One region of the Candidatus Pantoea multigeneris genome, then DNA from elsewhere that is predicted to be linked to it. Evidence: predicted binding sites of a transcription regulator. Region 1 holds the regulator's gene; each other region holds the start of a gene.

What was found. The regulator CRP, encoded in region 1, controls carbon source genes, mostly activating them, when cyclic AMP is high. The targets are predictions, from matches to a motif close to ATGTGANNNNNNTCACAT.
Region 2: the regulator CRP is predicted to act here: its motif matches at 1,908-1,925, upstream of F3J40_RS06390 (iron-containing alcohol dehydrogenase).
Region 3: the regulator CRP is predicted to act here: its motif matches at 5,263-5,280, upstream of F3J40_RS04720 (NupC/NupG family nucleoside CNT transporter).
Region 4: the regulator CRP is predicted to act here: its motif matches at 5,132-5,149, upstream of serC (3-phosphoserine/phosphohydroxythreonine transaminase).

Annotation. Positions count from the first base shown of each region.
Region 1 is NZ_VWXF01000013.1:22,295-29,505, forward strand. It holds gene F3J40_RS21735 (LysE family translocator) at 1-97, opposite strand, end outside; gene F3J40_RS21740 (hydrolase) at 138-1,136, shown strand; gene F3J40_RS21745 (YheU family protein) at 1,133-1,354, shown strand; gene F3J40_RS21750 (phosphoribulokinase) at 1,414-2,283, shown strand; gene F3J40_RS21755 (OsmC family protein) at 2,280-2,684, opposite strand; gene crp (cAMP-activated global transcriptional regulator CRP) at 2,983-3,615, shown strand; gene F3J40_RS21765 (YccS/YhfK family putative transporter) at 3,674-5,764, shown strand; gene argD (bifunctional acetylornithine/succinyldiaminopimelate transaminase) at 5,810-7,030, opposite strand; gene F3J40_RS21775 (aminodeoxychorismate synthase component II) at 7,119-7,211, opposite strand, start outside.
Region 2 is NZ_VWXF01000002.1:194,492-201,702, forward strand. It holds gene F3J40_RS06380 (D-threonate 4-phosphate dehydrogenase) at 1-552, opposite strand, end outside; gene dtnK (D-threonate kinase) at 545-1,843, opposite strand; gene F3J40_RS06390 (iron-containing alcohol dehydrogenase) at 2,051-3,199, shown strand; gene F3J40_RS06395 (dihydrodipicolinate synthase family protein) at 3,214-4,095, shown strand; gene F3J40_RS06400 (phosphoglycerate dehydrogenase) at 4,151-5,104, shown strand; gene F3J40_RS06405 (MFS transporter) at 5,240-6,559, shown strand; gene F3J40_RS06410 (sodium:solute symporter family protein) at 6,754-7,211, shown strand, end outside.
Region 3 is NZ_VWXF01000001.1:1,018,041-1,025,251, reverse strand. It holds gene F3J40_RS04740 (rhodanese homology domain-containing protein) at 1-1,170, opposite strand, end outside; gene F3J40_RS04735 (cysteine dioxygenase family protein) at 1,163-1,753, opposite strand; gene F3J40_RS04730 (ABC transporter substrate-binding protein) at 1,746-2,729, opposite strand; gene F3J40_RS04725 (LLM class flavin-dependent oxidoreductase) at 2,729-3,814, opposite strand; gene F3J40_RS04720 (NupC/NupG family nucleoside CNT transporter) at 4,011-5,198, opposite strand; gene F3J40_RS04715 (Nramp family divalent metal transporter) at 5,568-6,809, shown strand; gene F3J40_RS04710 (DUF2502 domain-containing protein) at 6,869-7,195, opposite strand.
Region 4 is NZ_VWXF01000001.1:760,112-767,322, forward strand. It holds gene rpsA (30S ribosomal protein S1) at 1-1,598, opposite strand, end outside; gene cmk ((d)CMP kinase) at 1,714-2,403, opposite strand; gene aroA (3-phosphoshikimate 1-carboxyvinyltransferase) at 2,610-3,896, opposite strand; gene serC (3-phosphoserine/phosphohydroxythreonine transaminase) at 3,966-5,051, opposite strand; gene ycaO (30S ribosomal protein S12 methylthiotransferase accessory factor YcaO) at 5,366-7,129, shown strand.

The DNA.
Region 1 (7,211 bases):
TGGCACCAGAGGCCGTAAGTAACATATTATTAGGCCCCGGGGTAATAGCGGCAACCCACAAAAAGCCCAACATAGACAAGAAAAGACTTAATTCCATGAAATGGGTGCTCCTCACCCTAACCCAGCCTACAGGTGCTATGAATCAGAACAGCATAGAAGCCGTGAATTTTACACCACTCGCCGGCTTGCACAATCCACATCTACAGACCTTGCTGCCGCGCCTGCTCCGCCGTCGTGTCCATCTTAAACCACACTGGCAAAGGCTCGACTTGCCAGATGGCGATTTTGTTGATCTTGCGTGGAGTGAAGATCCCCAAGGCGCAAAGCATAAACCCCGCGTGGTGCTGTTTCATGGCCTGGAGGGCAGCATTCGTAGCCCGTATGCGCACGGACTGATGCAAGCCTGTCAGCAGCAGGGGTGGCTGAGCGTCGTGATGCATTTTCGCGGCTGTAGCGGCGTCCCTAACCGCCTGAATCGTATTTATCACTCTGGTGAAACCGAAGACGCGCGTTTTTTCCTTAACTGGCTACGCAGCACCTGGGGCGAAGTGCCGACCGCCGCCATTGGTGTTTCGCTCGGTGGCAATATGCTGGCCTGCCTGCTGGGAGAGCAACGGGGCGATATCCCCCTGGAGGCGGCGGTTGTCATCTCTGCGCCCCTTGAGCTGGAACCGTGCAGCGTTAAACTGGAGAGCGGCTTCTCGCGTTTCTACCAGTATTACCTGCTGACTCAGCTGAAAAAAAATGCGCTGCGTAAACTGCGCGCCTGGCCAGACTCCCTTCCCGTGGACCTGCTGCAACTTAAAGGCTTCCGCCGTCTGCGCGACTTTGATGATGCGGTCACTTCACGGGCGCACGGCTTTGTCGATGCTGGTGATTACTACCGCCGTGCCAGTGCCATGCCATTGCTCAAGCAGATCGAAACGCCGCTGCTGATCATTCATGCGAAAGACGATCCCTTTATGACCGATGCGGTGATCCCCAGCCATGAACAGCTATCGGCCAGCACCACTTATCAACTCACCACTCACGGCGGCCACGTTGGCTTCGTTGGCGGTAGCCTGCGTCGCCCACAAATGTGGCTAGAACAGCGGGTGCCGCAGTGGCTTACTCCCTGGCTGGAAGCAACAACATGATTATTCCCTGGCAACAAATTGACCCCGATACCCTGACGAACCTGATCGAAAGCTTTGTGCTGCGCGAAGGCACAGACTACGGCTTACAGGAACGCAGCCTGACACAAAAAGTGGATGATGTGCGTCGCCAGTTGGCGAGTGGTGAGGTGGTTTTGGTGTGGTCAGAACTGCACGAAAGCGTCAATATTATGCCGCGTTCTGAGTTTCGTGGCGGATAGCATCCGCCCGCATTTCGTGTTAACAATGCACATCGTCTGACTTAACAGGGAATCCATTTATGTCTGCCAGGCATCCGATTATCGCCGTGACCGGTTCCAGTGGCGCAGGCACAACCACCACCAGCCTCGCCTTTCGCAAGATTTTTCAGCAGCTACAGCTACAGGCCGCCACGCTGGAAGGGGATAGCTTCCATCGCTTTACTCGCCCTGAAATGGACATGGCGATTCGCAAAGCGCGCGATATGGGTAAACACATCAGCTATTTCGGCCCAGAGGCCAACGACTTCGGCTTACTGGAAAGCACACTCGCCGAATATGGCCGCAGCGGTCAGGGACAATCGCGTAAGTATCTGCATACCTACGATGAAGCCGTACCCTGGAACCAGGTGCCAGGCACCTTTACGCCGTGGCAGCCGCTCCCGCAAAACACCGATGTCCTGTTTTATGAAGGATTACATGGTGGCGTGGTCGCACAGAATCACGACGTTGCCGGGCAGGTGGATTTACTGGTGGGAGTCGTCCCTATCGTTAACCTGGAGTGGATTCAAAAGCTGATCCGCGATACCAGCGAGCGCGGCCACTCGCGTGAAGCCGTGATGGAGTCCGTGGTGCGTTCGATGGAAGACTACATTAACTTCATCACCCCACAGTTCTCGCGCACGCACATTAACTTCCAGCGCGTGCCCACTGTCGATACCTCAAACCCGTTTGCGGCGCGAGAAATCCCCTCACTGGATGAAAGTTTTGTCGTGATTCATTTCCGCGATCTGGAAGATATTGATTTCCCCTATCTGCTGGCGATGATTCAGGGCTCGTTTATCTCGCACATTAATACGTTGGTCGTACCGGGCGGCAAAATGGGGCTGGCAATGGAGCTGATCATGACGCCGCTGGTGCAGCGTCTGATGCAAGGTCGAGGTGTGGCTTAAGCCGCAATCACTTCATAGCTGTGGGTTATTTCTACGCCTTTGCCGAGCATAATCGCCACTGAGCAGTACTTCTCGGCAGAGAGATCCACCGCCCGCGCTACCGCTTTATCACTGAGATCTTTACCGGTGACGATAAAGTGCAGATTAATATGGATGAAAATACGCGGTGCTTCTTCACGGCGTTCTGAGGTCAGCTTCACTTCGCAATTGCTCACGTCATGACGCCCTTTCTGCAGAATGGAAACCACGTCGATGGCGCTACATCCGCCTGCGGACATCAGTACCAGTTCCATTGGGCTTGGCGCTTTATCGCCGGAATTCCCGTCCATAATAATCTGATGGCCTGAAGAAGACTCACCGAGAAAGGTCAGCCCCTCTACCCACTTTACTCTTGCCTGCATGTTACTTACTCCAGAGGTCGATTTGCCGCCAGAGTACGCCTCTCCCTGACAAACAGCAATCGCCTCCGAACCCAGACCCACCTCGTTGCAGCTGAAGCGAGACAACACAAGACAGTCGGCAAAAGCTGTGCTACAAACAGAGATGAAAATATTTTTCGTCACATAAAGGCGAAAACGGGGCGATGCTTATATTTCCCCGACATAATTTCCCATACTGGAAAACGGTTGATGATTTCAACGCCTGTCAGGGCTACCCTCCCTGTATTTTGGGCACGATTACAATAGAGGATGATCGCGAATGGTTCTCGGCAAACCGCAAACAGACCCTACACTCGAATGGTTCCTGTCCCATTGCCATATTCACAAATACCCATCCAAAAGCACCCTGATTCATCAGGGCGAAAAGGCGGAAACGCTTTACTACATCGTTAAAGGTTCTGTCGCCGTTCTTATCAAGGACGAAGAAGGGAAAGAGATGATCCTCTCTTATCTCAACCAGGGCGACTTTATCGGTGAGCTTGGCCTGTTTGAAGAAGGTCAGGAGCGTAGTGCCTGGGTTCGGGCGAAAACAGCCTGTGAAGTCGCTGAAATTTCTTACAAGAAATTCCGTCAGTTAATTCAGGTAAATCCAGATATTTTAATGCGCCTCTCTTCTCAGATGGCGCGTCGCCTGCAGGTGACTTCAGAGAAAGTCGGTAACCTTGCTTTCCTTGATGTGACCGGGCGTATTGCTCAGACGCTACTCAACCTGGCGAAACAACCCGATGCAATGACCCACCCAGACGGCATGCAAATTAAAATTACCCGTCAGGAAATCGGGCAAATTGTTGGCTGCTCGCGTGAAACGGTCGGGCGCATTCTGAAAATGTTGGAAGATCAGAATTTGATCTCCGCGCACGGCAAAACGATCGTCGTTTACGGCACCCGCTAATATTTTCTGATTTACGGCGCGAGGCTCTCCTCGCGCCGTCATTATTTATGATGAGCTGATGTGGCGTCGAATCATCTATCACCCCGAAGTTAACTATGCCCTGCGCCAGACGTTAGTGCTGTGCTTACCTGTGGCCCTGGGTTGGCTATTTGGCGATCTGCAAAAAGGCCTGCTTTTCTCGCTCGTGCCTGCCTGTTGTAACATCGCTGGCCTCGATACCCCGCATAAACGCTTCTTTAAACGTCTGATCGTCGGCGGTAGCCTGTTTGCCAGCGCCAGCCTGCTGATGCAATTTTTGCTGCTGAAGAATGTGCCATTACCTGCCATTCTGTTTGCACTTCCGTTGCTACTCGGCGTCTTAGGGGAGATCAGCCCACTGCATGCCCGACTGCTTCCCGGCACACTGATTGCGGCTATTTTTACCCTCAGCCTGATTGGCCGCCTGCCGATCTGGGTTCCTCCGCTGCTCTACATTGGCGGAACGTTATGGTACGGCTTGTTTAACTGGCTCTGGTTCTGGCTATGGAAAGAGCAGCCGCTGCGCGAGTCCCTCAGCCTGCTGTACCGCGAACTGGCAGACTACTGCGATGCTAAATATACCCTGCTGACCCAGCTCACCGATCCGGAAAAGGCGCTGCCACCGCTGTTGGCTCGCCAGCAAAAAGCCGTTGATTTGATGAATACCTGCTATCAGCAGATGCACATGCTGGCCGCCAGTCGCAACAACAGCCACCAACGTCTGAAACGGGCGTTCCAGGTCGCGCTGGATTTACAGGAACATATCTCCGTCAGCCTGCATCAGCCCGAAGAGGTGCAGAAACTGGTCGAACAGAGCCACGCTGAAGCGGTTATCCGCTGGAATGCGAAAACCATCTCTGCCCGCTTGCGCCTGCTGGCCGATGACATCCTTTACCATCAGCTACCAGACCGCTTTAACATGGATAAGCAGCTGGGTGCGCTGGAAAAGATCGCCCGTCAACATCCGGGGAATCCGGTGGGAAGCTTTTGCCTCTATCACTTCAACCGGATTGCCCGGGTACTGCGCACCCAAAAACCACTCTATTCCCGAGACCTGATGGCAGACCGCCAGCGCCGTCTGCCACTGCTCCCTGCGCTGCGTAGCTACTTGTCGTGGCGCTCCTCAGCGCTGCGCACCGCCGGGCGCTTTGCCGTGATGCTGATGTTTGGTGCCAGTCTGGGGTTACTGTTCAACGCACCCAAACCTTACTGGATTCTGATGACCATCATGTTCGTCAGCCAGAATGGCTATAAAGCCACACAGGTCAGGATTCAACACCGGGCTGCGGGTACGTTTGCCGGTCTGGTGATTGCCGCCGCCAGCCTTCACTTTGCGGTTGCGGAGTCGCTGGTGCTGCTGACCATGCTGGTGATTACCTTTGTCAGCTACCTGTTCACCCGCAAGTTTTACGGCTGGTCGATGATTGGCTTTACGGTAACAGCGGTGTATTCGCTGCAACTGCTGGCGCTCAACGGCGCACAGTTTTTACTCCCGCGCCTGCTGGATACGCTGGCCGGTTGCCTGATTGCATTCGCTGGCATGATTTGGCTGTGGCCACAGTGGCAAAGCGGCCTGCTGCGGCAAAATGCGCATGACGCGCTGGAAGCAGATCAGGAAGCCCTGAGGATGCTGCTGGGACCGGAACAGAGCGCGGAAAAACTGGCTTATCAACGGGTCAAAGTTAACCAGGCACACAACTCCATGTTTAACTCGCTTAATCAGGCGATGCAGGAGCCGGGCTTCAATGCGCAGTACCTCAAAGACATGCGTCTGTGGGTAACGCACAGCCAGTTCATCGTTGAGCATATCAACGCCATGACCATTCTGGCGCGTGAACACACCATGCTGCCACCCGCCATGGCCGAACGTTATCTACAGTCTTGCGAAATTGCCTTGCAGCGCTGCCAGCAGCGACTGGAGTATGACGGCCCAGGACAGCAAAACAACGTCATGAGCGAAGCAGAAAACATTAATGAAGGGGCAATGACGGTGCTCGAGCTGCACGTGAAGCGCATCATCGGCCATCTCAATGTGATGCATACCATCTCATCACTGGCCTGGAGCCAACGGCCGCATCACGGCCACTGGCTGCTGCCGCTGCTGCGTAAACGTCAGGATAATCAGCAATAAAAATGCCAGCACAAGGCTGGCATTGCTAACGCGGTAAACGCGGAATCAGGCAAACAACACTTTCTCGATGGCACGGGCGAAACGTGCCATGCCTTCTTTGATGTCTGCGCTCTCAATCACCAGCGAAGGCGCAAAGCGGATCACATCGGTGCTTGCCGTCAGGATCATCACCCCTTCTGCGGCTGCGGCATTGAGAATATCGCGCGCGCGGCTGGCATATTCTGGTTTCAGCACCGCACCAATCAGTAACCCTTTACCGCGAATGCCGTTAAACACGTGCAGTTTGCTGTCGATCTCATTCAGGGCAGCAACAAACTCTTCGCGCCGTGCCTCTACGCCGTTCAGCACTTCTGGTGTGTTGATAATATCCACAGCTGTTTCAGCAATTGCACACGCCAGCGGGTTGCCGCCATAAGTGGTGCCGTGTACGCCTGGTGCCATGACTGACGCGATTTCATTGGTGGTTAACATCGCGCTGACCGGGAAGCCGCCGCCCAGGGCTTTTGCCGTGGTCAGAATATCCGGCTTAACGCCGTAATGCTCATAGGCAAACAGCTTACCGCTACGGCCCATCCCGCTCTGAACTTCATCCAGCACCAGCAGTGCCTGATGCTCATCACACAGCGCACGCAGGCCCTGAATAAATTCTGGTGTTGCTGGCATCACGCCGCCTTCACCCTGGATTGGCTCAACAACAATCGCGCAGGTGTGGTCGTCGATGACCGCTTTAACTGCTTCCAGATCGTTGAACGGCACATGGACGATATCTGCCGGTTTTGGTCCAAAGCCATCGGAGTACTTCGGCTGACCACCTACAGAAACGGTAAACAGCGTGCGGCCGTGGAACGCGTTATGGAAGGCAATAATTTTCGTTTTGTAGGCGTGGTGCTTTTTAAACGCGTAGTAGCGAGCCAGCTTAAATGCGGCTTCGTTGGCTTCAGCACCGGAGTTAGCGAAAAACACGCGATCGGCAAAGGTGGCCGCGATAAGTTTGCTGGCAAGGCGCAACGCTGGCTCATTGGTGAACACGTTACTGGTATGCCACAGCGTTTCGCCCTGCTTTTTCAGGGTTTCCACCAGTGCCGGATGGCAATGGCCCAACGCCGTCACGGCGATGCCGCCGGAGAAATCAACGTACTCTTTGCCCTGCTGATCCCAGACGCGGCTGCCCTGCCCTTTCACCGGCACAAATTGCGCTGGTGCATAAACAGGCAATATAACGTTATCGAAAGTTTCCCGCGTTACCGCAATTTTATCCGTTGCCATTGACGACCTCATGTGATGAATGGTTGTGGCTAAGTGCAATTCTAGTCAGTAAATATGAATAATAAATCACTCAAAGGCAAACAGAACTTCACTGCCGCAGGAAATTACGCAGCAACTGATGCCCCTGTTCACTCAGAATACTTTCCGGGTGGAACTGCACGCCTTCCAGCGGCAACGTACG
Region 2 (7,211 bases), on a different contig from region 1:
TTCGATACGGGTGCAGTTCAGCGTATCCAGGAACTTGCGCAGTGCAATATGCGTGGTGACGTGAATCACTTTCAGCTTATCGGTATACAGCACCATCGCGTAATCTTTGGTGTTGGTCAGGTGCGCCAGCAGTTCGGTATGCCCCGGATAGATATGACCGGCAGAGTGCAGCGCTTCTTTGTTCAGCGGCGCAGTTGCGATGGCATGCACATCTCCGGCCATGGCCAGTTCCGTGGCACGCTTGATGCAGCGCCAGGCAAGATCGCCCGCCTCTTTCTGCACAACACCCGGCTTCAACGCCTCAGGATTAGCCAGTGGCTCATCGATGACATTCAGAATACCTGGCGCAAAGTGTGCCTGCTGCACATTATCCACCACGCGCAGTTCAACCTGTGGCGTGATATTCAGCGCCAGAATGCGGCGCAGCGTGCTCGCACAGCCAACCACAACGGCCGGTGCGCCAGAGAGATCGCCCTCAGCCAGCGATTTAATAATGATCTCCGGGCTGATTCCCGCCGGATCGCCCATGGTCACCGCAATAATTTTACTCACTCGACTTCTCCTCAATAAAACGAATGGCTTCTACCAGGGTATTTTCATCACCAAAGCCGCCCGCTTTGGTCATCACCGGCAGGGTAAATTCACTGTTAAGTAAGCGCCCGTGGGGAACACATCCCGCCACCAGCCCCTCTGTCTGAAATCCGCTGGCACCCAATGACCGGGCGACAGCAATCGCCACATCCCCACCTGACAGATAAAGCGCCGCAGGCAGGCATGCGTGGCATAACTGTTGGCTCAATTCGCCAAGAAACTGGCAGATAGATTCGCCTAACTGCTGGCGCGTGATCTGGTTCTGCTGGCACAACGCATCAATCTGGTGGCGCTGGTCCGCCTGCTGGCAGGTACGAATCACCACATGCTGGCCCTGACGTAGCGCGCTCAGGCTACGCTCAAACCAGTGTGCTTTATCCGGCCACGCCGGTTGGGCAAAGAGCTGAGTGATATCGATATCCACCAGCGTGATGTCACGCAGCCTTGCCAGTTGAGCGATCTGCTGCTGCGCACTGAGGCTCATAGAACCAATCACCGCCAGCACCGGCTGAGGCCGTTTTACGGCGGCGGGCTGAGCTGTGACAGGTCGCACAGCGTCCTGACCAGACTGCCGCGCTAAGGCATCGCTTAAGCCTGCGGCCCCAACCAATAGCGGCGTCGGAGATAACTGCGCCGCAGCGGCAATCAGCAACGAGAGGTCGGCTTCGTCTTCAGCATCCACCACCACAACACCTTGCTGACGGGAAAGCCACTGGGCCAAATCCGGCTGTTTTAACTGTGCACGGGAAAGCACCTCGCCCGGCAGCTGGAGCTGAGTCAGTACCCGGCTACTCATCACTGGCGTTTTGGGATCGCTGGCAAATTCGGTTTCGGTCAGCGCAACGCCATCAATCAGCACTTCTCCGTGGCGAGTAATCCGCCCCAGTTTGGGCACCGCAGGCGCGACCAGCGCTAACTGTTTGCTACTGCTGCTGAGTGCGGCGGCGATTTCAACGCCGACATTACCGCGCAACGTGGAGTCGATTTTTTTGAAGATCCAACCACGATCCGCAGCCTGCTGATGGTGATGCAGCGCTTCAGTCACGCGGCGAGCGGCTTCAGCGGGCGCTACGGCCCGGCTGTCAGTGCTGATCACCCACACATCAGCAGCCTGCGTGCTGGCTGCCGTCGCGGCATCAAACAATACGTGCACTCGGGCACCGGCCTGAGCCAGTCCACTGCCTGCATCATTGGCACCGGTAAAGTCATCGGCAATCACCAGAACCGGGGTTTGCCATGTGGGTTGCGCCATCGTTTCTCCTGTTCGCTGCACCATCAGATTACGTTTATGATTATATTCAATCACGATTGATTATATGTGAGCAAGATCAAATTATTTGAAATCAATTTAACCTATAAATTAGTCCACAGGCAGTGAACACACCCACTGTAATCGCTGCAAACACGGCAGTGAGCAAATTTAATCATTCAGTCAGTAAACTGTAATAAAGGGCATGTGATGAATATCAACAGCACGGTGATTAGCGGCTACCAGGCGCTGAACGACATTAGCTACCTCCTGCAAGGCAAGGGCAAAGCCCTGCTGGTAACCGATAAAAATATTGAAGGTATCCCGGCGGTACAGGCATTGATCGCTCAGCTTAAGCAGCATGTTGCCAGCGTTGCGGTTGTTAACAGCGTGCCGCCAGAGCCGAGCCAGCATGATGTCGCGGCGATTGTTGCTGCTCTGCCAACGCAAGATGTCGATATCGTGATCGGCGTCGGCGGCGGTAGCGTACTGGATGTCGCCAAACTGCTCTCGGTGCTCTGCGTCGCAGGCGCGCCAACGCTGGATGCTTTGTTGGCCGGTGAAAAACCCCACTCGCGCACCTGCTCGTTGCTGATACCGACCACCGCCGGAACCGGCTCTGAAGCCACGCCGAATGCGATTTTAGCGATCCCGGAAAAAGAGACCAAAGTCGGTATCATTTCCCCGGTGATGCTGCCGGATTACGTTGCGTTAGTGCCAGAACTGACCACCAGCATGCCAGCGCATATCGCCTCATCTACCGGCATTGACGCCCTGTGCCACCTGATTGAGTGCTTCACCGCCACGGTTTCCAACCCGGTCAGCGACAACTACGCGTTGATTGGTATGAAAAAGCTGTTTAAAAGCATCGAAACTGCGGTTAACGAGCCAACCAATCTTGAAGCGCGTCTCGATATGCTGTGGGCTTCTTACTATGGCGGCGCAGCCATTGCCCACGCCGGTACGCATCTGGTTCATGCGATGTCTTACCCGCTGGGGGGCAAATATCACCTGCCGCACGGCGTTGCCAATGCCATTCTGCTGACCTCCTGCATGCGCTTTGTGCGCCCGGCAGTCGTGAGCAAATTTGCTCAGGCATACGATTTACTGCCAGATGCGGATGCTTCACTGGATGAAGAAGCCAAATCCCATGCGTTGGTCGACTATTTTGCCGCTCTGGTACAGCGCCTGAAGCTGCCAGACAGCCTGGAAGCACTGGGCATCGGCCCCGATCACCTGCCCTACTTAGTGGAAGCTGCGTTAGACGTGCAGCGTTTAATGAAAAACGTGCCAACTGCCGTCAGCGCCGAAGATGTGCGCGCGGTCTATCTGACGCTGTTCCCTTCTCACCAGGCTTAATTTGAGGTTTTGTCATGAGCAAAAAAATTAACGGCGTACTGACCGCCATCGTTACCACCTTCGATAAAGAAGGCGCTTTTAACCCGGCCGCTCAGCGTGAGCAGGTACGCCGCCAGCTGAACGCGGGCAACGGCATCTTCTGCGGTGGCACCAACGGCGAATTCTTCGTTCTGAATGAACAGGAAAAAGTCGCCGTCACCGCGACCTGCATGGAAGAAGTCAACGGGGCCGCACCGGTGGTGGCACACATTGGTGAGATCTCCACCCGTGAAACGATTCGCCTCGGCAAGCAGATTGCAGCGCTGGGCGTGAATGCTGTCTCGGTGATTACCCCGTACTTCGTACCACTAAAACAGGAAGAACTGGAGTACCACTACCTGACCGTGGCTGACGCGCTGGACGTGCCACTGTTCCTCTACAACATCCCGGCACGTACCGGCAACACCCTGCTGCCAGAAACCGTGCGTAAGCTGGCATCGCACCCGAACATTATCGGCATTAAAGACAGCGCAGGCAGCTACGAGAGCCTGAGCGGCTATCTCAATGCGGTAAAAGACATCGACGGTTTCGACGTGCTGAACGGCCCAGATTCACTGATCCATCAGGGCTTTGTGGACGGTTGCTCAGCCTGCATCTCTGGTCTTGCCAACGCCGCACCAGAGGCGATTAACGCCATCTGGGCACGCTTCAACGCTGGTGATATCGAAGGTTCACGCCAGGCACAGGAAAACGTTACCGGGCTGCGTACCGATCTCTACAGCGTGGCGTTCTCCCCTGCTGCGGTGAAGAAAGCGGTAGCCCTGCAAGGCTATGACGTGGGTGACAGCCGCTACGCGGTGCAGTTCAGCGCTGCCGAAGAGCAGAAGATCCGCCAGATCATCAGCCAGTACCTGTGATTTTTCTGCCCGGATCGTTGTATCCGGGCTACTCAGCCTGACACCGGGAACCGTTATGAAAGTGATTTGCACCTCGCCGTCGTTTGCCAAATATGATGCTGCGCCGGTTGAAACCCTGAAATCTCACGGCTTTGAACTGGTCACGCTGCCAGCCGATGCGCCGCTGTCCGCACTGGAGCCGCATCTGGCTGAAACCGTAGCGATGATCGTCGCCTTCACCGAGGTGAACGCCGAGCTGCTGGCAAAAGCGCCACAGTTAAAAATCGTCTGCAAACATGGCGTGGGCGTGGATAACATCGATCTGGATGCCACCCGCGAGCGCGGGATCTATGTCACCAACGTGCCAGACGCCAACAAGCACGCAGTAGCAGACTTCGCCTTTGCCCTGATCCTCAATAGCGCCCGTCAGGTTACGCAGGCCGCTGTCGAGACTCGCGCGGGCAACTGGCCTCGTATTTTCGCGACCGATGTCTATGGCAAAACCCTCGGCATTATTGGCCTTGGCAATATCGGTAAGCAGGTAGCACTGCGCGCGAAAGGCTTCAACATGCGTGTGATTGCCTTTGATTTCTACCCGGATGAGAAGTTTGCGGCCGAACACGGCATTGAATTTGTCAGCCTCGATCGGCTCACGGAAAGCAGCGACTTTATTACGCTGCACACGCCGCTCACCAATGAGACGCGCAACCTGTTTGATCGCGCACGTCTGAGCCGTATGAAGAAAAGCGCCTTCCTGATCAACGTCTCTCGCGGTGGTGTGGTGAATGAACAAGATCTGTTCCACGCCCTGCAAGATAACGTGATTGCCGGTGCCGCGGCGGATGTCTTCGAACAGGAACCGCTGGCGCAACACCCGTTGTTTACCTTGAGCAACTTTATCCCTACGTCCCACATCGCGGGCTACACCGACGGGGCGATCAGCGCCATCGGCGAGCGTTGCGTACAACAGATTATTCAATGTCTTCGCCAGGCAGAACGCCCGGTGAACGTGATGAACGGACTGGCATAACGCCAGCCAAGTCCCGACTTTCGCTGCAGGATCGCGGCATATAACAGGAAACCGGATCGTTTACCCTACGCGATCCGGCAGTCTCAGGCCGATGCATCTGCAGAGAGATGCGCCCTTTTTTAGGTGATTATTATTATGAACAACACCTTGTCCTCTACACGTATTCGCTGGTGGATCGCAGGCCTGATGTGGCTGGCGATCGCCATTAACTATATTGATCGCACGGTGCTTTCCGCTGCGGCTCCGCATCTGATCAAAGAGCTGAACATTAATCCAGAGATGATGGGCTTTATCATGGCCGCCTTCTTCTGGTCTTACGCGCTGTTGCAGATCCCGGCGGGCTGGTTTGCCGATCGCTTCGGCCAGAAGAAAGGCCTGGGTCTTGCGGTTGCCTGGTGGTCCGTAGCGACGATGGCGATGGGACTGGCAACCGGCTTTAAATCCCTGTTGGCGCTGCGCCTGGCACTGGGTGTGGGTGAAGCGGCGGCTTATCCAAGCAATGCAGGGATCACCGCACGCTGGTTCCCGGATCGTGAACGCGCCACCGTATCTGGCCTGTTCGACAGCGCCTCAAAATTTGGCGGTGCCGTCGCCATGCCGCTGATCGTCTTTATGATCGCAATGTTCGACTGGCGCCTGACCTTCCTGGCGATCGGTGCGATCGGTCTGATTTGGGTGATCGCCTGGTACTTCATCTACTCCGAGAATCCGGAAGATCATAAGTCGATCAGTCAGACCGAAGTGCGTTTGATCCGTGACGGTCAGGCGCAGAAACATGGCGATAAAAGCGTACGCCCAATGAAGTGGTACAAACTGCTGCGCTATCGCAATATCTGGGCGATGTGCATTGGTTTCTTCACCATTAACTACACTTCCTACTTCTTTATCACCTGGTTGCCGACCTACCTGGTGAAAGATAAAGGCATGGACTTCCTGAAAATGGGGATGGTCGCTGCGCTGCCACTGATTTGCGGCATGGTGATTGAAGTGCTGGCGGGATGGGCTTCTGACCGTATGGTGCATAACAAAGTGCTCTCCCTGACGGCAACCCGCAAGCTGTTCCTGACCATTGGTCTGCTGATGGCGCTGTGCATCGGTTTTGCGCCCTTCACTGACTCCGTATTCATGACCGTGCTGCTGCTGTGCATCGCCAAGTCGGGTACCACCGTTGCCGCCTCTCAGGTCTGGGCTTTACCGGGTGACGTGGCTCCACAGAACAGCGTGTCTATTGTTGCCGGATTACAGAACACCGTTTCCAACATGGGCGGTGCCGTCGGCCCGATTATTACGGGCGCTATCGTCGGTGCTACCGGCCACTTTACCTGGGCGCTGGTCTTCTCTGCCGTACTGGTGGTGATTGGCATCCTTAACTATCTGTTCCTGATGGGTAAAGTTGAGCCTATCGTCGATGAAGAGCAGGTTAAGCATCCCCATGGTGCCGCCAGCGTACACTGATTTTTCCTGACTTTCGTGCCGTGTGGAATTCCTGCACGGCACCGGTTTTTCACAACAGATAAGGCCACCCGTAACGCTAAAAAACCAAAAATAACCCGGCCCTGCCAATGCAGGCACCGGACATCTCCTTTGTTCCCTACAGGTTGAGTGAGACGCGCCCTAAGGCCGCCGCCAGCCACACCAACGAGGTTAAGATGAACGCATTCTCTACCGAAAATACCCTGCTGATTGTTGGCATGGTGATAGCCTACATACTTTTTACCACCTGGCTTACGTGGCGTTTACGCAGTAAGAGCAGTGGCGACTTTATGGAGGGTTCCCGCGCGATGCCGGCATTGATCGTCGGGATTATGCTGATGTCAGAGTATATCGGCGCAAAATCCACCATTGGTACAGCACAGGCCGCGTTTGAGGATGGCTTCGCCGCCTCCTGGTCAGTGATTGGCGCAGCGATCGGCTTCCCGCTGTTTGGCCTGCTGCTGGTTAAGCGCATTTATAACACCGGAAAGATCACTATTTCCGGCGCAATTGCCGAGAAATATGGCACTTCTACCCGCAATATTATCTCGATCATCATGATTTACGCCCTGCTGCTGGTTAATGTGGGTAACTACATCAGCGGTGCTGCGGCCATCTCTACCGTGCTGAAGAT
Region 3 (7,211 bases), on a different contig from region 1:
TGCTTGCAGCCATTCGGCCAACTGCTGTGGCGTCACCGGTTGGCTGGCCTGTTGCGCAGGGACTTGCGGTTTCCAGGGGCCGGAGGCGGTGAAATCAGCGGTACTGACAGACGTCAGCACGGCGACTTCCCAGCCGAGCTGTGCCAGCCATGAAGCGGCCATGTTGGCGCGAACGCCATCATCATCAACCAGTACGATACGCGCTCCGCGCACGCTGGCGTAGTGATCGGTTTCCTGAATTAACTGCCCACCGGGAACGTGACGACTGCCCGGCAAATGGCCTGCCGTGTACTCATCCGCTTCGCGCACATCAAACAGGTATGTGGTGCGATTGGCCTCTTGCTGCCATGCATGCAGTTGCGCCAGCGTAGCCTGCAACACGCCCGCTTGACGTGCCACATGGGCGGCGGCGTTAGCGGCCTGGCGCTGCGCGGTTTCACTGGTAGCAACGTATCGACGCGCCTGGCCGTGCTCGAGCTGTTGTCCTGCCAGTGTCCAGCCAATCGTACCGTTGCGCAGGGCATACACCGGATTGCGTACCCCCGCATTCACCAGTGACTGCGTGCCAATAATGCTGCGGGTGCGTCCGGCGCAGTTAACGATGACGGTGGTCTCCGGTGACGGGGCAATATCCCGCACGCGCAGTACCAACTCACCGCCTGGAACGCTGAGGCTGCCGGGAATATTCATGGTCTGGTATTCGTCAAAACGGCGCGCATCAAGCACCACAACGTCGGCTTTGGCCTGCAACAAGGCCTGAACCTCTTCAGCAGGCAGGGAAGGGGTGTGATTATGATGTTCAACCAGCTCACCAAAGGCTTTGCTCGGTGAATTCACATCAATAAACAGTTCACCACCGGCAGCTTGCCAGCCTGCTAAATCATCCTGCAACAGCGTGATGTTGCTATAACCCAACGCCGCTACGCGTGAGGCAGCGGCAGCGGCCAGACCCTCGCCGTTGTCGTACAGCGTAATCGCGGTATCAAGGCGTGGGATCCGGTCCAGCCACTCCAGCTCCAGCTTGGAGAGTGGAATATTGACGGCAAACAGCGGATGCCCCTGGGCATAGAGCGCTTCATCACGCACATCGACCAGGGCGATCTCCTGACGTTGTTGCAGTGCATGAATGATGTCTGCGGCGCTACGCGGTGAAAAGTGTTGTTCAGCCATGTGAAAGATCCCAGATGTTAGGAAGAGTGCGGTTGCTGTAACCGGAGATAAAGGTTTTTTCACTGCCGTCAGGACGGTAGACGGCGCATTGCACGGCACCAATATTGGCCCCGTAAACGTGAATACTGATGGAAACCCGATCGGAGAAAGCGTTGCTGACGCGATGAATATCCCCCACTTGCGGTGATACTGCCTCAATCTGACCGGGTTCAAGCCGTACCGGAAGCCCCTGTTCGGCCAATCCGTGTGACTGTAGCTGGTAAGACTGCGAAACTTCTGCGCCACGCAGCATACCGATCAATCCCCAGACGCGATGGTCGTGAATGGGCGTCTGCTGTCCTGGCCCCCAGACGAAACTCACGACGGAGAAACGCTGTTGGGCATCGGCGAACAGCAGGTATTGCTGATAATGCTCGGGATGGGGTTGCGCGTACGCCTCATCCAGCCAGTCATCATTGAGCAGCAGTGGGCGCAGCAGTTCGCTGCCTTGCTCCAGTAACTGTGCTTCATCCGGGTGTTGATCGACCAGGTTTGCCAGTTGGGTGACAAAATCGCGCAGACGATGATGCTGTAATTCACTCATGATGTTGCTCCAGCCAGGTTTTGGCTACCGCATTGGCACCCGCCGACAGTGAGAAATCAAACGCCGGGGTGACATCAATTGCCTGCGGCAGCACCTGATAGCGGTGGAAAAAGTCGGCCGATTTTTGCAGCGACGGGATCAGGCTGCGATCAAAAATGACCGGACGGATCTGAGCGTCCGCGATCCAGCTCTGGGTGATCGCGGTTGGCATGCTCAGCGTCTTCGCGAGCACTTCCGCAAACTGCTGTGGATGTTGCTGCGCCCAGATCTGTGCTTTGGCCAGGCGGGTGAGCAGATCGGCAATCGCCTGACGTTTTTGTGGATCGGCCAGTGCTTCATTGCGTGCTAACGCGTAGGAGTAACCGGACATAATCCCACGGCCACCACCACCCGGCACGCGCACCGTGCCATCGACGTGGGTTGAAGTGGCAATATAAGGTTCCCACGGTGCCCAGGCGGCAACCGAACCGGCGCTCAGCGCGGCGCGGCCATCTACCGGATTGAGAAAACGCAGCGTCACATCGCCGGGTTTCAGACCGGCTTTCTCTAATAAGCCCAGCAGCAGGTAGTGGCCCCAGCCACCGCGGTTCACCGCAATCTGTTTGCCTTTCAAATCTTGCAGTGAATGCACCCCGCTGTCCGGGCGCGTTAACAGTGCAATGCTATCTGGGTTGTTTTGCCAGGCGCCCACCGCTTTTACGGGCGCGCCCGCGGCATAGACAAACAGAAAAGGCAGATCGCCGGTGAAGCCAACGTCCAGCGCGCCGGCATTCAGCGCCTCTTGCACGGGTGCCCCGGAGTCAAAGGCTGTGAGCTTGAGATCGTAGGGAAGATTGTTCAGTTCGCCCGAAGCCTTAAGGGCAGCAAAACGGTCGCCTTTTACATCGCCGAGGCGCAGCGTAACCTGCGATGCCGCCAGCGCTGAATTGAGGCTTAGTGCCAGGGTGAGTCCGGCAAACAGTGCAGCCAGACGCATCAGGCACTCCTTTTTTGGCTATCGATAGCCGCGACTTTCTCGCGCAGCAGGGGGATCAGCTCCCGGCCATACTCCACGGCATCATTCAGCGGATCGAAACCACGAATTAACACGCTGTCGATACCAAGGCGATAGTAATCCAGCAGGGCTTCGGAAACCTGATCGGCAGTGCCGACCAGCGCAGTAGAGTTGTAGCCGCCGCCCACCAGTTTCGCGATGCCCGTCCACAAGGCTTTATCCAGACGTTCACCTTCATTAACGGCATTCATCAGACGCTGTGCGCCAACGCTTTGGGGTTTGAGCGACCCGAAGTTATGGCCGCCTTTTGGCAACTGCTGCGCCGCCAGTTCGCGGATATGTTCGGCCCGTTCCCAGGCTTCTTTCTCTGTCGCGGCCACAATCGGGCGGAAAGAGATGTTGAACTTGATGTTACGACCTTGCTCTGCCGCTGCGGCACGTACCGTGCGAACCGTCTCCGCTGCACCTTTTAGAGGTTCACCCCACAGGGCAAACACATCGGCATGACGAGCCGCGACATCGATCGCTTCTGCGGAGGAGCCACCGAAGTAAATGGGCAGCTTATTTTGCAGGGGTTTAATGGCCGAGAAAGCCTGTTCCGCCTGGTAGTAAGTGCCCTGATGGTCGTACGGTTGGGTAGACTCAAGGCTTTGACGCAAGACGGTAAGGAACTCATCCGAGCGCGCGTAGCGTTGCGCTTTATTGAGGTAGTCGCCATCGCGCCGTTGCTCGCTGTCGCTGCCACCACTGATGATGTGTACCGCCAGGCGACCATCGGTCAGGTGATCGAGCGAGGCCAGTTTGCGTGCGGCCAGCGTGGGAGAGACGAAGCCGGGGCGGTGCGCGAGCAGGAATTTCAACGTAGTGGTATTGGCCGCTGCGTGGGCCGTCACCAAAAAGCCATCCGGTTGATCGGACCAGTAACCCACCAGAATGCGATCAAAACCGGCGGCCTCATGGGCGCGGGAAAATTGCGTGATGTAGTGCTTATCAAACAGTGGGCCGCTGGCGGGAATGATCTCTGAGGCGAGACGGTGGCCAATCATGCCTAAAATCTGGATGCTCATGGGGTTCTCCTGGAATCAGTTTCTGCAAAGAAACTAAGGGGCAGGAGCCCTCTAACGGAAATTCGTTATTGTGCAAAGGATATGCGGCAAACAGCGAAACCCTTGATGGTGGGCGCTACGGCGTTTCGTGAGGGATATAACGTCTGGGAATAGGTTAGAACAGGCCTGCCGCAGGGCGCGGCAGGCACAGAACGGTTTATGCGAGGACTAAACCAGCAATAGCCGCCGACAGCACGCTGACCAGCGTTGAGCCGTACAGCAGTTTCAGACCAAAGCGAGAAACCACGTTGCCTTGTTCTTCGTGCAGGCCTTTCACCGCCCCGGCGATGATACCAATAGAAGAGAAGTTGGCGAATGACACCAGGAACACCGACAGAATACCTTCTGACTGTGGTGACAACTGGCTAGCCACTTTTTGCAGGTCCATCATCGCCACAAACTCGTTGGAAACCAGTTTGGTCGCCATGATACTGCCCACCTGCAACGCTTCGTGTGCTGGCACACCCAACACCCAGGCAAACGGGAAGAACACATAGCCCAGCACGCCCTGGAAGCTGATGCCGAAAATAGTGTCAAACAGCGCGTTCAGGCCAGAGATCAGCGCGATAAAGCCAATCAGCATAGCAGCAACAATGATGGCAACTTTGAAACCGGCAAGGATGTATTCACCCAGCATCTCAAAGAAGCTCTGATTTTTATGCAGATCTTGCAGCTGCAAATCTTCTTCATTCTCAACGCGATAAGGGTTGATCAGCGACAGCACAATAAAGGTACTGAACATGTTGAGGATCAGCGCGGCAACCACGTATTTTGGCTGTAGCATGGTCATGTAGGCGCCGACGATAGACATCGAAACGGTCGACATCGCCGTTGCTGACAGCGTGTACATCCGGTTTTGCGACATTTTGCCGAGGATATCTTTATACGCGATGAAGTTCTCTGACTGTCCCAAAATCAGTGAACTGACGGCGTTGAAAGATTCCAGTTTGCCCATGCCATTGATCTTCGACAGCACAGTTCCGATGCCTCGGATGACCAAAGGCAAAATGCGGAAATGCTGCAAAATACCGATCAGCGCGGAAACAAAGATGATAGGGCACAAAACATTGAGGAAGAAGAAGGCTAAGCCTTTCTCGTTCATGCCACCAAACACGAAGTTGGTTCCCTCAGCGGCGTATTTCAGCAGATGATCAAAGACCCCGGCGAACCCTTTGACGAAGCCAAGGCCGGCTTCTGAGTTCAGGAAGAACCAGGCCAGCAGAACTTCAATCACCAGCAGTTGTACAATGAAGCGAATGCGAATGCTGCGGCGGTCATGGCTGACCAGCAGTGCCAGCACCCCGACCACTACCAATGCCAGTAGAAAGTGAAAAATATGGGACATATAGGCTCCAAATTTGAGGAGGGTTGTATTTTGCTGCGTATTCTATGTAACGCGTTGCGTAAAAACGAGATCTAAACCGCATTATAAGCAATCAATATCGACATATTTTCAGATTAGCTTGCAGCCTCACAATTCGCTTACATTTTGTTCACCAGCCATAACCACAAAGTTATTGTTTATAAAAACGCCAACGAGTAGAGTGAACCTAAATGCTCACTTTTTGTCAGAGTTATACTGTGCTATACAATATAGCAATTGCTATACTTCTTAGCAGAATCTATCACAACGATAATCACGACCGAATGGCCATCATGGCAACCCCCTTTTAAGCTGGAGGGGTTAACGGGTGTTGATACAGGGTTACGCTATATGTCAGAAAGTCGCACCGTCGAGCGCGCCGCTCGCGGAGCCAGAAAAATTAAACTCGCACTGCTCGGGCCCGCATTTATTGCGGCTATTGGCTATATCGATCCCGGCAACTTTGCGACAAACATTCAGGCCGGGGCCGCTTACGGTTACAAGCTGCTGTGGGTGGTGGTATGGGCCAATGTGATGGCGATGCTGATCCAGCTGATGTCTGCCAAGCTGGGCATTGCGACAGGTAAAAACCTCGCGGAGCACATCCGCGACCGTTTCCCGCGTCCGGCGGTATGGTTCTATTGGGTGCAGGCGGAAATCATCGCCATGGCCACGGATCTCGCGGAGTTTATCGGTGCAGCGCTGGGCTTCAAACTTCTGCTGGGCATCTCCTTAATGCAAGGTGCGGTGCTCACCGGGATTGCGACCTATCTGATCTTAATGCTGCAAAACCGTGGGCAAAAACCGCTGGAACTGGTGATAGGCGGCATGCTGCTGTTTGTCGCCGCGGCTTATGTGGTCGAGATGTTCTTCTCCCAGCCAAAAATCAGTGAGCTGGTGCAGGGTATGGCGCTGCCTTCATTGCCGACCTCAGATGCGGTATTCCTGGCTGCGGGGGTTTTGGGCGCGACCATTATGCCGCATGTGATTTATCTGCACTCGGCGCTGACCCAGTCCGGTGGTAAAGAGAATAAGGCTCAGCGCTACTCTTCAACCAAGCTGGACGTCGCGATTGCGATGACCATTGCGGGTTTCGTTAACCTGGCGATGATGGCAACGGCGGCGGCGGCCTTCCACTTCAGTGGCCACTCAGGTATTGCTGAGCTGGATCAGGCTTATCTGACGCTGACGCCACTGTTGGGCCACGCCGCTGCGACGGTATTTGGCTTAAGTCTGGTGGCGGCGGGCCTCTCTTCTACCGTGGTGGGCACCCTGGCAGGGCAGGTGGTGATGCAGGGCTTTATTCACTTCCATATTCCGCTGTGGCTGCGTCGCACTATTACCATGCTGCCATCGTTTATCGTTATCTGGGCAGGCTGGGACCCGACGCGTATTCTGGTGATGAGCCAGGTGTTGCTGAGTTTTGGTATTGCGCTGGCGCTGGTTCCGCTGCTGTCGTTTACCGGCAATCGCGAAATCATGGGGCCAGAACTGGTGAACTCCCGTCTGATGCAAAACGCGGGTCGCCTGATTGTGCTGCTGGTGGTTGCGCTGAATCTCTACCTGTTAGTGGGTGAAGCGCTCGGCCTCTGAGCGCGAAGAGCAGAGAAAAAAACGGGCTGTGCAGGTTATCTGCACAGCCCGTTGTGTTATTACCAGCGTGGCGGCGGTGGGGGTGGACCATGATGCCAGCGTCCATGATCGTGACGGCGATGATCGCGTTCCCAGGCCTGATGACGACGCCACTCTTCATGACGCCACCAGCGGTTTTCACCGTAGCGATAGTTATTGTGCCACCAGCGCGCATCACGCCAGCGGCCGCCGTCCCAGTAATCACCACGTGGATTACGGTCGCCTAAATGCAGCGATACGCCGGGAGCCAGTTGGATATAAGCGCCGTTAGCTTGAGCTGTGTGTACCGCCAGCGGCGATAACGTTAAAGCTGCCAGTACAGCAGCAAACAACATCTGACGTTTCATTGCTTCTCCTTTCGGT
Region 4 (7,211 bases), on a different contig from region 1:
GTGTTGATAGCTTCTTTCTCATCAGCCTGGTCTTTAGCACGTACAGACAGGCTTACAACGCGGTTCTTACGGTCAACGCCGGTGAATTTAGCTTCAACGTCGTCACCAACACTCAGAACCAGAGTTGCGTCTTCGATACGGTCCAGTGAAGCTTCAGAAGCGCGCAGGTAACCTTCAACGCCGTCTGCCAATTCAACTGTAGCACCTTTAGCGTCAACTGCAGTCACTTTACCGGTGACGATAGCACCTTTCTTGTTCAAAGTGATGTAGTTGTTGAACGGATCTTCTGCCAGCTGTTTAACGCCCAGAGAGATACGCTCGCGCTCTGCATCAACCTGCAGTACAACGGCAGCGATTTCGTCGCCTTTTTTGTACTCACGAACGGCTTCTTCGCCAGTCGCGTTCCAGGAGATGTCAGACAGGTGAACCAGACCGTCGATGCCGCCGTCCAGGCCGATGAAGATACCGAAGTCAGTGATTGACTTGATTTTACCTTCAACGCGATCGCCTTTGTTGTGGGTCTCAGCGAACTGCTGCCATGGGTTGTTTTTGCACTGCTTCAGACCCAGGGAGATACGACGACGCTCTTCGTCGATGTCCAGAACCATAACTTCAACAACATCGCCCACGTTAACAACTTTAGATGGGTGAATGTTCTTGTTGGTCCAGTCCATTTCAGAAACGTGTACCAGGCCTTCAACGCCTTCTTCGATTTCAACGAAGCAGCCGTAGTCGGTCAGGTTGGTTACACGACCAGTCAGCTTGGTGCCTTCTGGGTAGCGCTTAGCGATAGCAACCCATGGATCTTCGCCCAGCTGTTTCAGGCCGAGAGATACACGAGTACGTTCGCGGTCGAATTTCAGTACTTTAACTGCAATTTCGTCGCCAACGTTCACGATTTCGCTTGGATGCTTAACGCGTTTCCATGCCATATCAGTGATGTGCAGCAGGCCGTCAACACCGCCCAGATCAACGAATGCGCCGTAGTCAGTCAGGTTCTTAACGATACCTTTAACTTCGATGCCTTCCTGCAGGTTTTCCAGCAGCTGATCGCGCTCTGCGCTGTTTTCAGATTCGATAACTGCGCGGCGAGAAACAACCACGTTGTTACGTTTCTGATCAAGCTTGATTACTTTGAACTCAAGCTCTTTGCCTTCCAGGTGCAGGGTATCGCGAACTGGACGCACGTCAACCAGTGAACCTGGCAGGAACGCACGAATACCGTTCAGCTCAACTGTGAAGCCACCTTTAACTTTGCCGTTGATAACACCGGTAACAGTTTCAGCATCTTCGTAAGCTTTTTCCAGCGTGATCCAAGCTTCGTGACGTTTAGCTTTCTCACGGGACAGCAGGGTTTCACCGAAGCCGTCTTCTACTGCATCCAGAGCAACGTCAACTTCGTCGCCCACCTGGATTTCCAGTTCACCGGCTGCGTTCTTGAACTGCTCTGCAGGGATTGCAGACTCAGATTTCAGACCCGCATCAACCAGCACAACGTCTTTGTCGATAGAGACAACAACGCCGCGAACGATGGAACCCGGACGGGTTTCGATTTCTTTCAGTGATTCTTCAAATAGTTGAGCAAAAGATTCAGTCATATTGATAATCTTCAGGATTCTTCAATTTAACGTCCACCTGACATACCTTTCGGGTGGGGTTGTTTCACATGCCTGCTAACGTCCTGTGAGCAGGGGGTACTACAAAATTCGTTTCTTAAGCCGCAGGAAGACCCAGTTTTTCACGCGCATAACTCAGTGACTTTTCAATCACTTGCTCAATGCTCATACTGGTTGAATCCAGTACCAGAGCATCTGCTGCGGGAACTAATGGTGCAATGGCGCGATTACGATCGCGGTCATCACGTTCCTTTATCTCGGCTAAAAGGCGCTCAAAGTTAACACTAAAGCCCTTTTCCTGCAACTGTAGCATACGGCGCTGCGCGCGCTCTTCCGAACTCGCATCAAGAAAAATTTTCACCGGCGCGTCAGGGAAAACCACGGTGCCCATGTCTCGGCCATCGGCAATCAGGCCCGGTTCATCACGGAATGCACGCTGACGTCGCAGCAGAGCTTCGCGAACACGCGGGAAAGCAGCCACACGCGAAGCGGTATTACTGACTTCCTGGGTACGAATTTCACCGGTGACTTCTTCGCCTTCAAGGATGACTTTCATTTCACCCTGTTCAGAAACAAAACGTACATCAAGGTGAGCGGCCAGTGGGACCAGCGCTTCTTCCGATTCAATATCAACCTGATGATGTAAAGCTGCCAGTGCCAGCACACGATAAATGGCGCCAGAGTCCAATAAATGCCACTGCAGCGTTTCTGCCATCGCTTTGCAGAGGGTGCCTTTACCTGCTCCACTTGGTCCGTCGATGGTTATGACCGGGGCGTTCGCCGTCATCATTTTCTCCTGTTTGCAGCATGCTGAGTATAACAGCCTGCCAGGCTGCATAAGAATGGGGCGCATTATACTCGGCCTATGCGCCGTTAGTTAGCCTTTAGCGCTCACAGGATGAAAATTTTGATAGAATTTAGAAATGTCGCTCAACAATCGTACCAGTTTCGCAGCAAAACCCGGCAACAGCGTCCTGTCGCCGGGTTACTACCTTAGGCCGAGTGGCTGAGTTTGCCTAACTGTTGGAAGTAGTCAGGGAAAGTTTTCGCCGTACAGCCTGGATCAAGAATCGTCACCGGTGTGTCTGACAGCGCAACCAGTGAAAAACACATCGCCATACGATGATCATTGTAGGTGCCAATCTCAGCATGTACCAACTGAGCCGGTGGAGTGATACGAATATAATCGTTACCCTCTTCCACTTCAGCCCCGACTTTACGCAACTCGGTCGCCATGGCCGTCAGGCGATCGGTCTCTTTTACACGCCAGTTGTAAATGTTACGCAACTGCGTGGTGCCCTCGGCAAACAAGGCGGCGGTGGCGATAGTCATGGCAGCATCCGGGATATGGTTCATATCCATATCGATCCCTTTCAGCTCACCACGCGTGCAGGCGATGTAATCATCTCCCCATTCAACCACGGCACCCATTTGCTCTAGCACATCCGCAAAGCGAATGTCGCCCTGGACGCTATTGCGACCAATGCCGGTGACACGCACCGTGCCGCCTTTAATCGCAGCCGCAGCCAGGAAGTAGGAAGCAGAAGAGGCATCACCTTCGACCAGGTAATCACCTGGCGCGATGTACTGCTGCTGGCCCTTAATCACGAAGCGGCCGTACTGCTCGTTTTCGACCTGCACACCAAAGCACGCCATCAGGTTCAGCGTGATATCAATGTACGGTTTAGATACCAGGTCACCTTTGATGGTGATGACAGTATCCTGCTCCGCCAGCGGTGCGGTCATCAGAAGTGCCGTCAGGAACTGGCTGGATACACTACCGTCTACGCTCACTGCGCCGCCTTTGAAGCCACCACGCAGGCGCAGCGGTGGGTAATCTGGGTTTTCCAGATACTCAATCTCCGCACCGCCCTGACGTAACGCATCAACCAGGTGCCCAATTGGACGCTCTTTCATGCGCGGTTCGCCGGTCAATACCACATCTTGCTGGCCCAGACACAATGCCGCTGCCAGTGGGCGCATCGCCGTACCGGCGTTCCCGAGGAACAGTTCCAGCGGCTCTTGTGCCACCAGAGCACCGCCATTGCCAGTCACTTCGCAGACAGTGCGGTCGGCAGAAAGTTGATAGCTGACACCCAGCGCTTGCAGCGCATTAAGCATGTGTTTGATATCGTCGCTATCAAGCAGATTGGTCAGGCGCGTGGTGCCTTTCGCCAATGCCGCGAGCAACAGCGCACGGTTCGATACGCTTTTTGAACCGGGCAGGTTAACGGTGCCGTCAATACGGGCAATCGGTTGTAGGGTCAGGGAGTCCTGCATTGTGAAACCTAATCTCCAGATAAGACAAAAAACCCCGCCGTACGACGGGGTTGGGGCAGACAGTATGAATCAACCGTGGCGGCGTTCAAAGTCCACCATGAAATCGGTCAGTGCTTTTACGCCTTCCAGCGGCATCGCATTGTAGATGGATGCACGCATGCCACCCACTACACGGTGACCTTTCAACGCGTGCAAGCCCGCGTTCACGGACTCATCCAGGAACACTTTATCCAGCGCAGAGTCTGCCAGCTGGAATGGAATGTTCATGCGTGAACGGTTACTGGTAGCCACATCATTGCGGTAGAAGTCGCTCTTATCAATCACACCATATAGCAGGTCAGCTTTTGCCTGATTGATTTTATCCACTTCAGCAATCCCGCCCTTCTCTTTCAGCCACTTGAATACCAGACCAGAGAGATACCAGGCGTAAGTTGGCGGGGTGTTAAACATCGATTCGTTTTCAGACAACACGGTGTAATCGAGGATGGAAGGCACATACTTTTGTGCTTTACCCAGCAGATCTTCTCGTACTACCACCAGGGTTAAGCCAGCTGGTCCAATGTTTTTCTGCGCGCCAGCATACAAAACGCCATAGCGATTGATGTCCAACGGGCGCGATAAGATGGTTGAAGAGAGGTCAGCGACCACGACTTTGTCACCAAAATCCGGTTCTTCATCAATTGCGATGCCATCAATGGTTTCATTCGGGCAGTAATGCAGGTAGGCCGCGTCATCACTCAGCTGCCAGTCACGCATTGGCAAGATAGCGCGTTTGCCATCGACCGTGATTTTGGCATCAATCGTGCGGGGTGAGCAGTATTTTTGCGCTTCTTTGATTGCGCTATAGGCCCAGTAACCGCCATCGACGTAGTCTGCGGTGGTTGCGTTACCCAACAGGTTGCCCGGTAAAGCAGCAAACTGAGCTCGCGCCCCGCCGTGACAGAATAAAACTTTGTAGTTTTGTGGAATATTCAGAAGATCACGGAAGTCTTGCTCAGCTTCAGTCGCAACCTGAATAAACTCTTTACTGCGATGGCTGATCTCCATTACGGAGGTCCCCAGCCCGTGCCAGTTTGTCAGTTCTTGTTCCGCACGACGGAGCACTTCAACCGGCAGCATGGCTGGGCCGGAGCTAAAATTGTAAACCTGGGTCATGTCCACTCACCACTGTCATATAAAACGGTTATCAATATGCTCTCGGTTTTATCATTGCCACCGGGTAGCTGCAATCATAAATCCGGTCACGATCACATTTCTTGCATCCGTCTCGCCGCAGCTTATGTTACGAATGCAAAAGCTAACGAAATTTTGTGAGGTCTATTCGGCGTAGTAAAAAATGGACTTCACACCCTGTGGGAGGAAGGCAGAATGATTGGCAGAAAAAATCGTTGTCCGGATAGCGCACCCCTCGCAAAATCCGTATCATTGCGCGCTTTATGCCCCATCACGACTACAGAGAGAGCGGCTCCATGACGCAAACATTCATTCCCGGCAAAGACGCCGCGTTGGAAGATTCTATCGAACGCTTCCAGCAAAAACTGTTGGACCTCGGTTTCAACATTGAAGAGGCCTCATGGCTGAATCCCGTACCCAACGTATGGTCCGTTCATATCCGTGATCGTGATTGCCCGCTCTGCTTTACCAATGGTAAAGGTGCCAGCAAGAAAGCCGCACTGGCATCAGCCTTGGGGGAATATTTTGAGCGCCTGTCGACCAACTATTTCTTTGCTGACTTCTGGTTAGGCAAAGCCATCGCTAACGGCGATTTCGTACACTACCCGAATGAGAAATGGTTCCCGGTGCCCGCTGATAACAGCCTGCCGGAAGGCATCCTGGACGATCGTCTGCGCGCTTTCTACGATCCTGAAAATGAACTGGGTGGATCAGATCTGATTGATCTGCAATCGGGTAACGAAGAGCGCGGGATCTGTGGCTTGCCATTTACCCGCCAGTCAGACCAGCAAACGGTCTACATCCCTATGAACATTATTGGCAACCTGTACGTGTCGAACGGCATGTCTGCGGGCAATACGGCCAATGAAGCTCGCGTGCAGGGGCTGTCTGAAGTCTTTGAGCGCCACATTAAAAACCGCATTATTGCAGAGTCCATCAGCCTGCCAGAAATTCCAGAGAGCGTTATGCAGCGCTATCCGGGTGTGGTCGCTTCCATTGAACGCCTGGAAGCAGAAGGTTTCCCTATCTTCTCCTACGATGCTTCCCTGGGCGGCAAGTACCCGGTCATTTGTGTGGTGCTCTTCAACCCGGCTAATGGCACCTGCTTCGCCTCGTTCGGTGCACACCCAGACTTTGGCGTGGCGCTGGAGCGTACCGTTACCGAGCTGCTGCAAGGTCGTGGCCTGAAAGATCTGGATGTCTTCACTCCGCCAACATTCGATGATGAAGAAGTGGCTGAACACGCCAATCTGGAAACCCACTTTATCGACTCCAGCGGCCTGATCTCCTGGGATATGTTCAAGCAAGATGCGGATTATCCGTTTGTTGACTGGAGCTTCTCAGGCACGACCGAGCAAGAGTTCGCAACGTTGATGGCTATCTTTAAAGAAGAAGGCCAGGACGTGTACATTGCCGATTACGAACACCTGAGTGTGTATGCTTGCCGTATTATTGTGGCGGGCATGTCTGATATCTATCCGGCAGAAGATTTGCTGTTGGCAAACAACAACATGGGTGCCAACCTGCGCGAAACGCTGCTGGCCCTGCCAGAGACCAACTGGAATCCGGAAGAGTATCTCGATCTGATCGCTCAACTGGATGAAGAAGGCCATGATGACTTCACGCGCGTGCGTGAACTGCTTGGTCTGGCAAGCGGTAAAGACAATGGCTGGTACACCCTGCGCATTGGCGAACTGAAAGCCATGCTGGCGCTGGCTGGTGGCGATCTGGATCAGGCCCTGACCTGGACTGAGTGGACGATGGAATTCAACAGCTCCGTCTTCACCCCTGAGCGTGCTAATTACTACCGTTGCCTGCAGACTCTGCTGCTGTTAGCGATGGAAGATGAGCGCGAGCCATTACAGTACCACCATGCATTCTCCCGCATGTATGGCGCAGAAGCGCTGGAAGCGGCATCTGCGGCCATCAGCGGTGAAGCTCCGTTCTATGGTCTGCAGGCCGTTGACGACGATCTGCACGCCTTCCCGGCGCATCAGTCTCTGTTGCAGGCTTATGAAAAGCTGCAGGCGGCTAAGCGTAAATTCTGGGCGAACAAGTAATATCTAAGACTCCCCGACAGTAAGTCGGGGAGTCTTTTTCAGTAATATCAATTTTTTACTCCTCTATTTTTACATTCTTTAT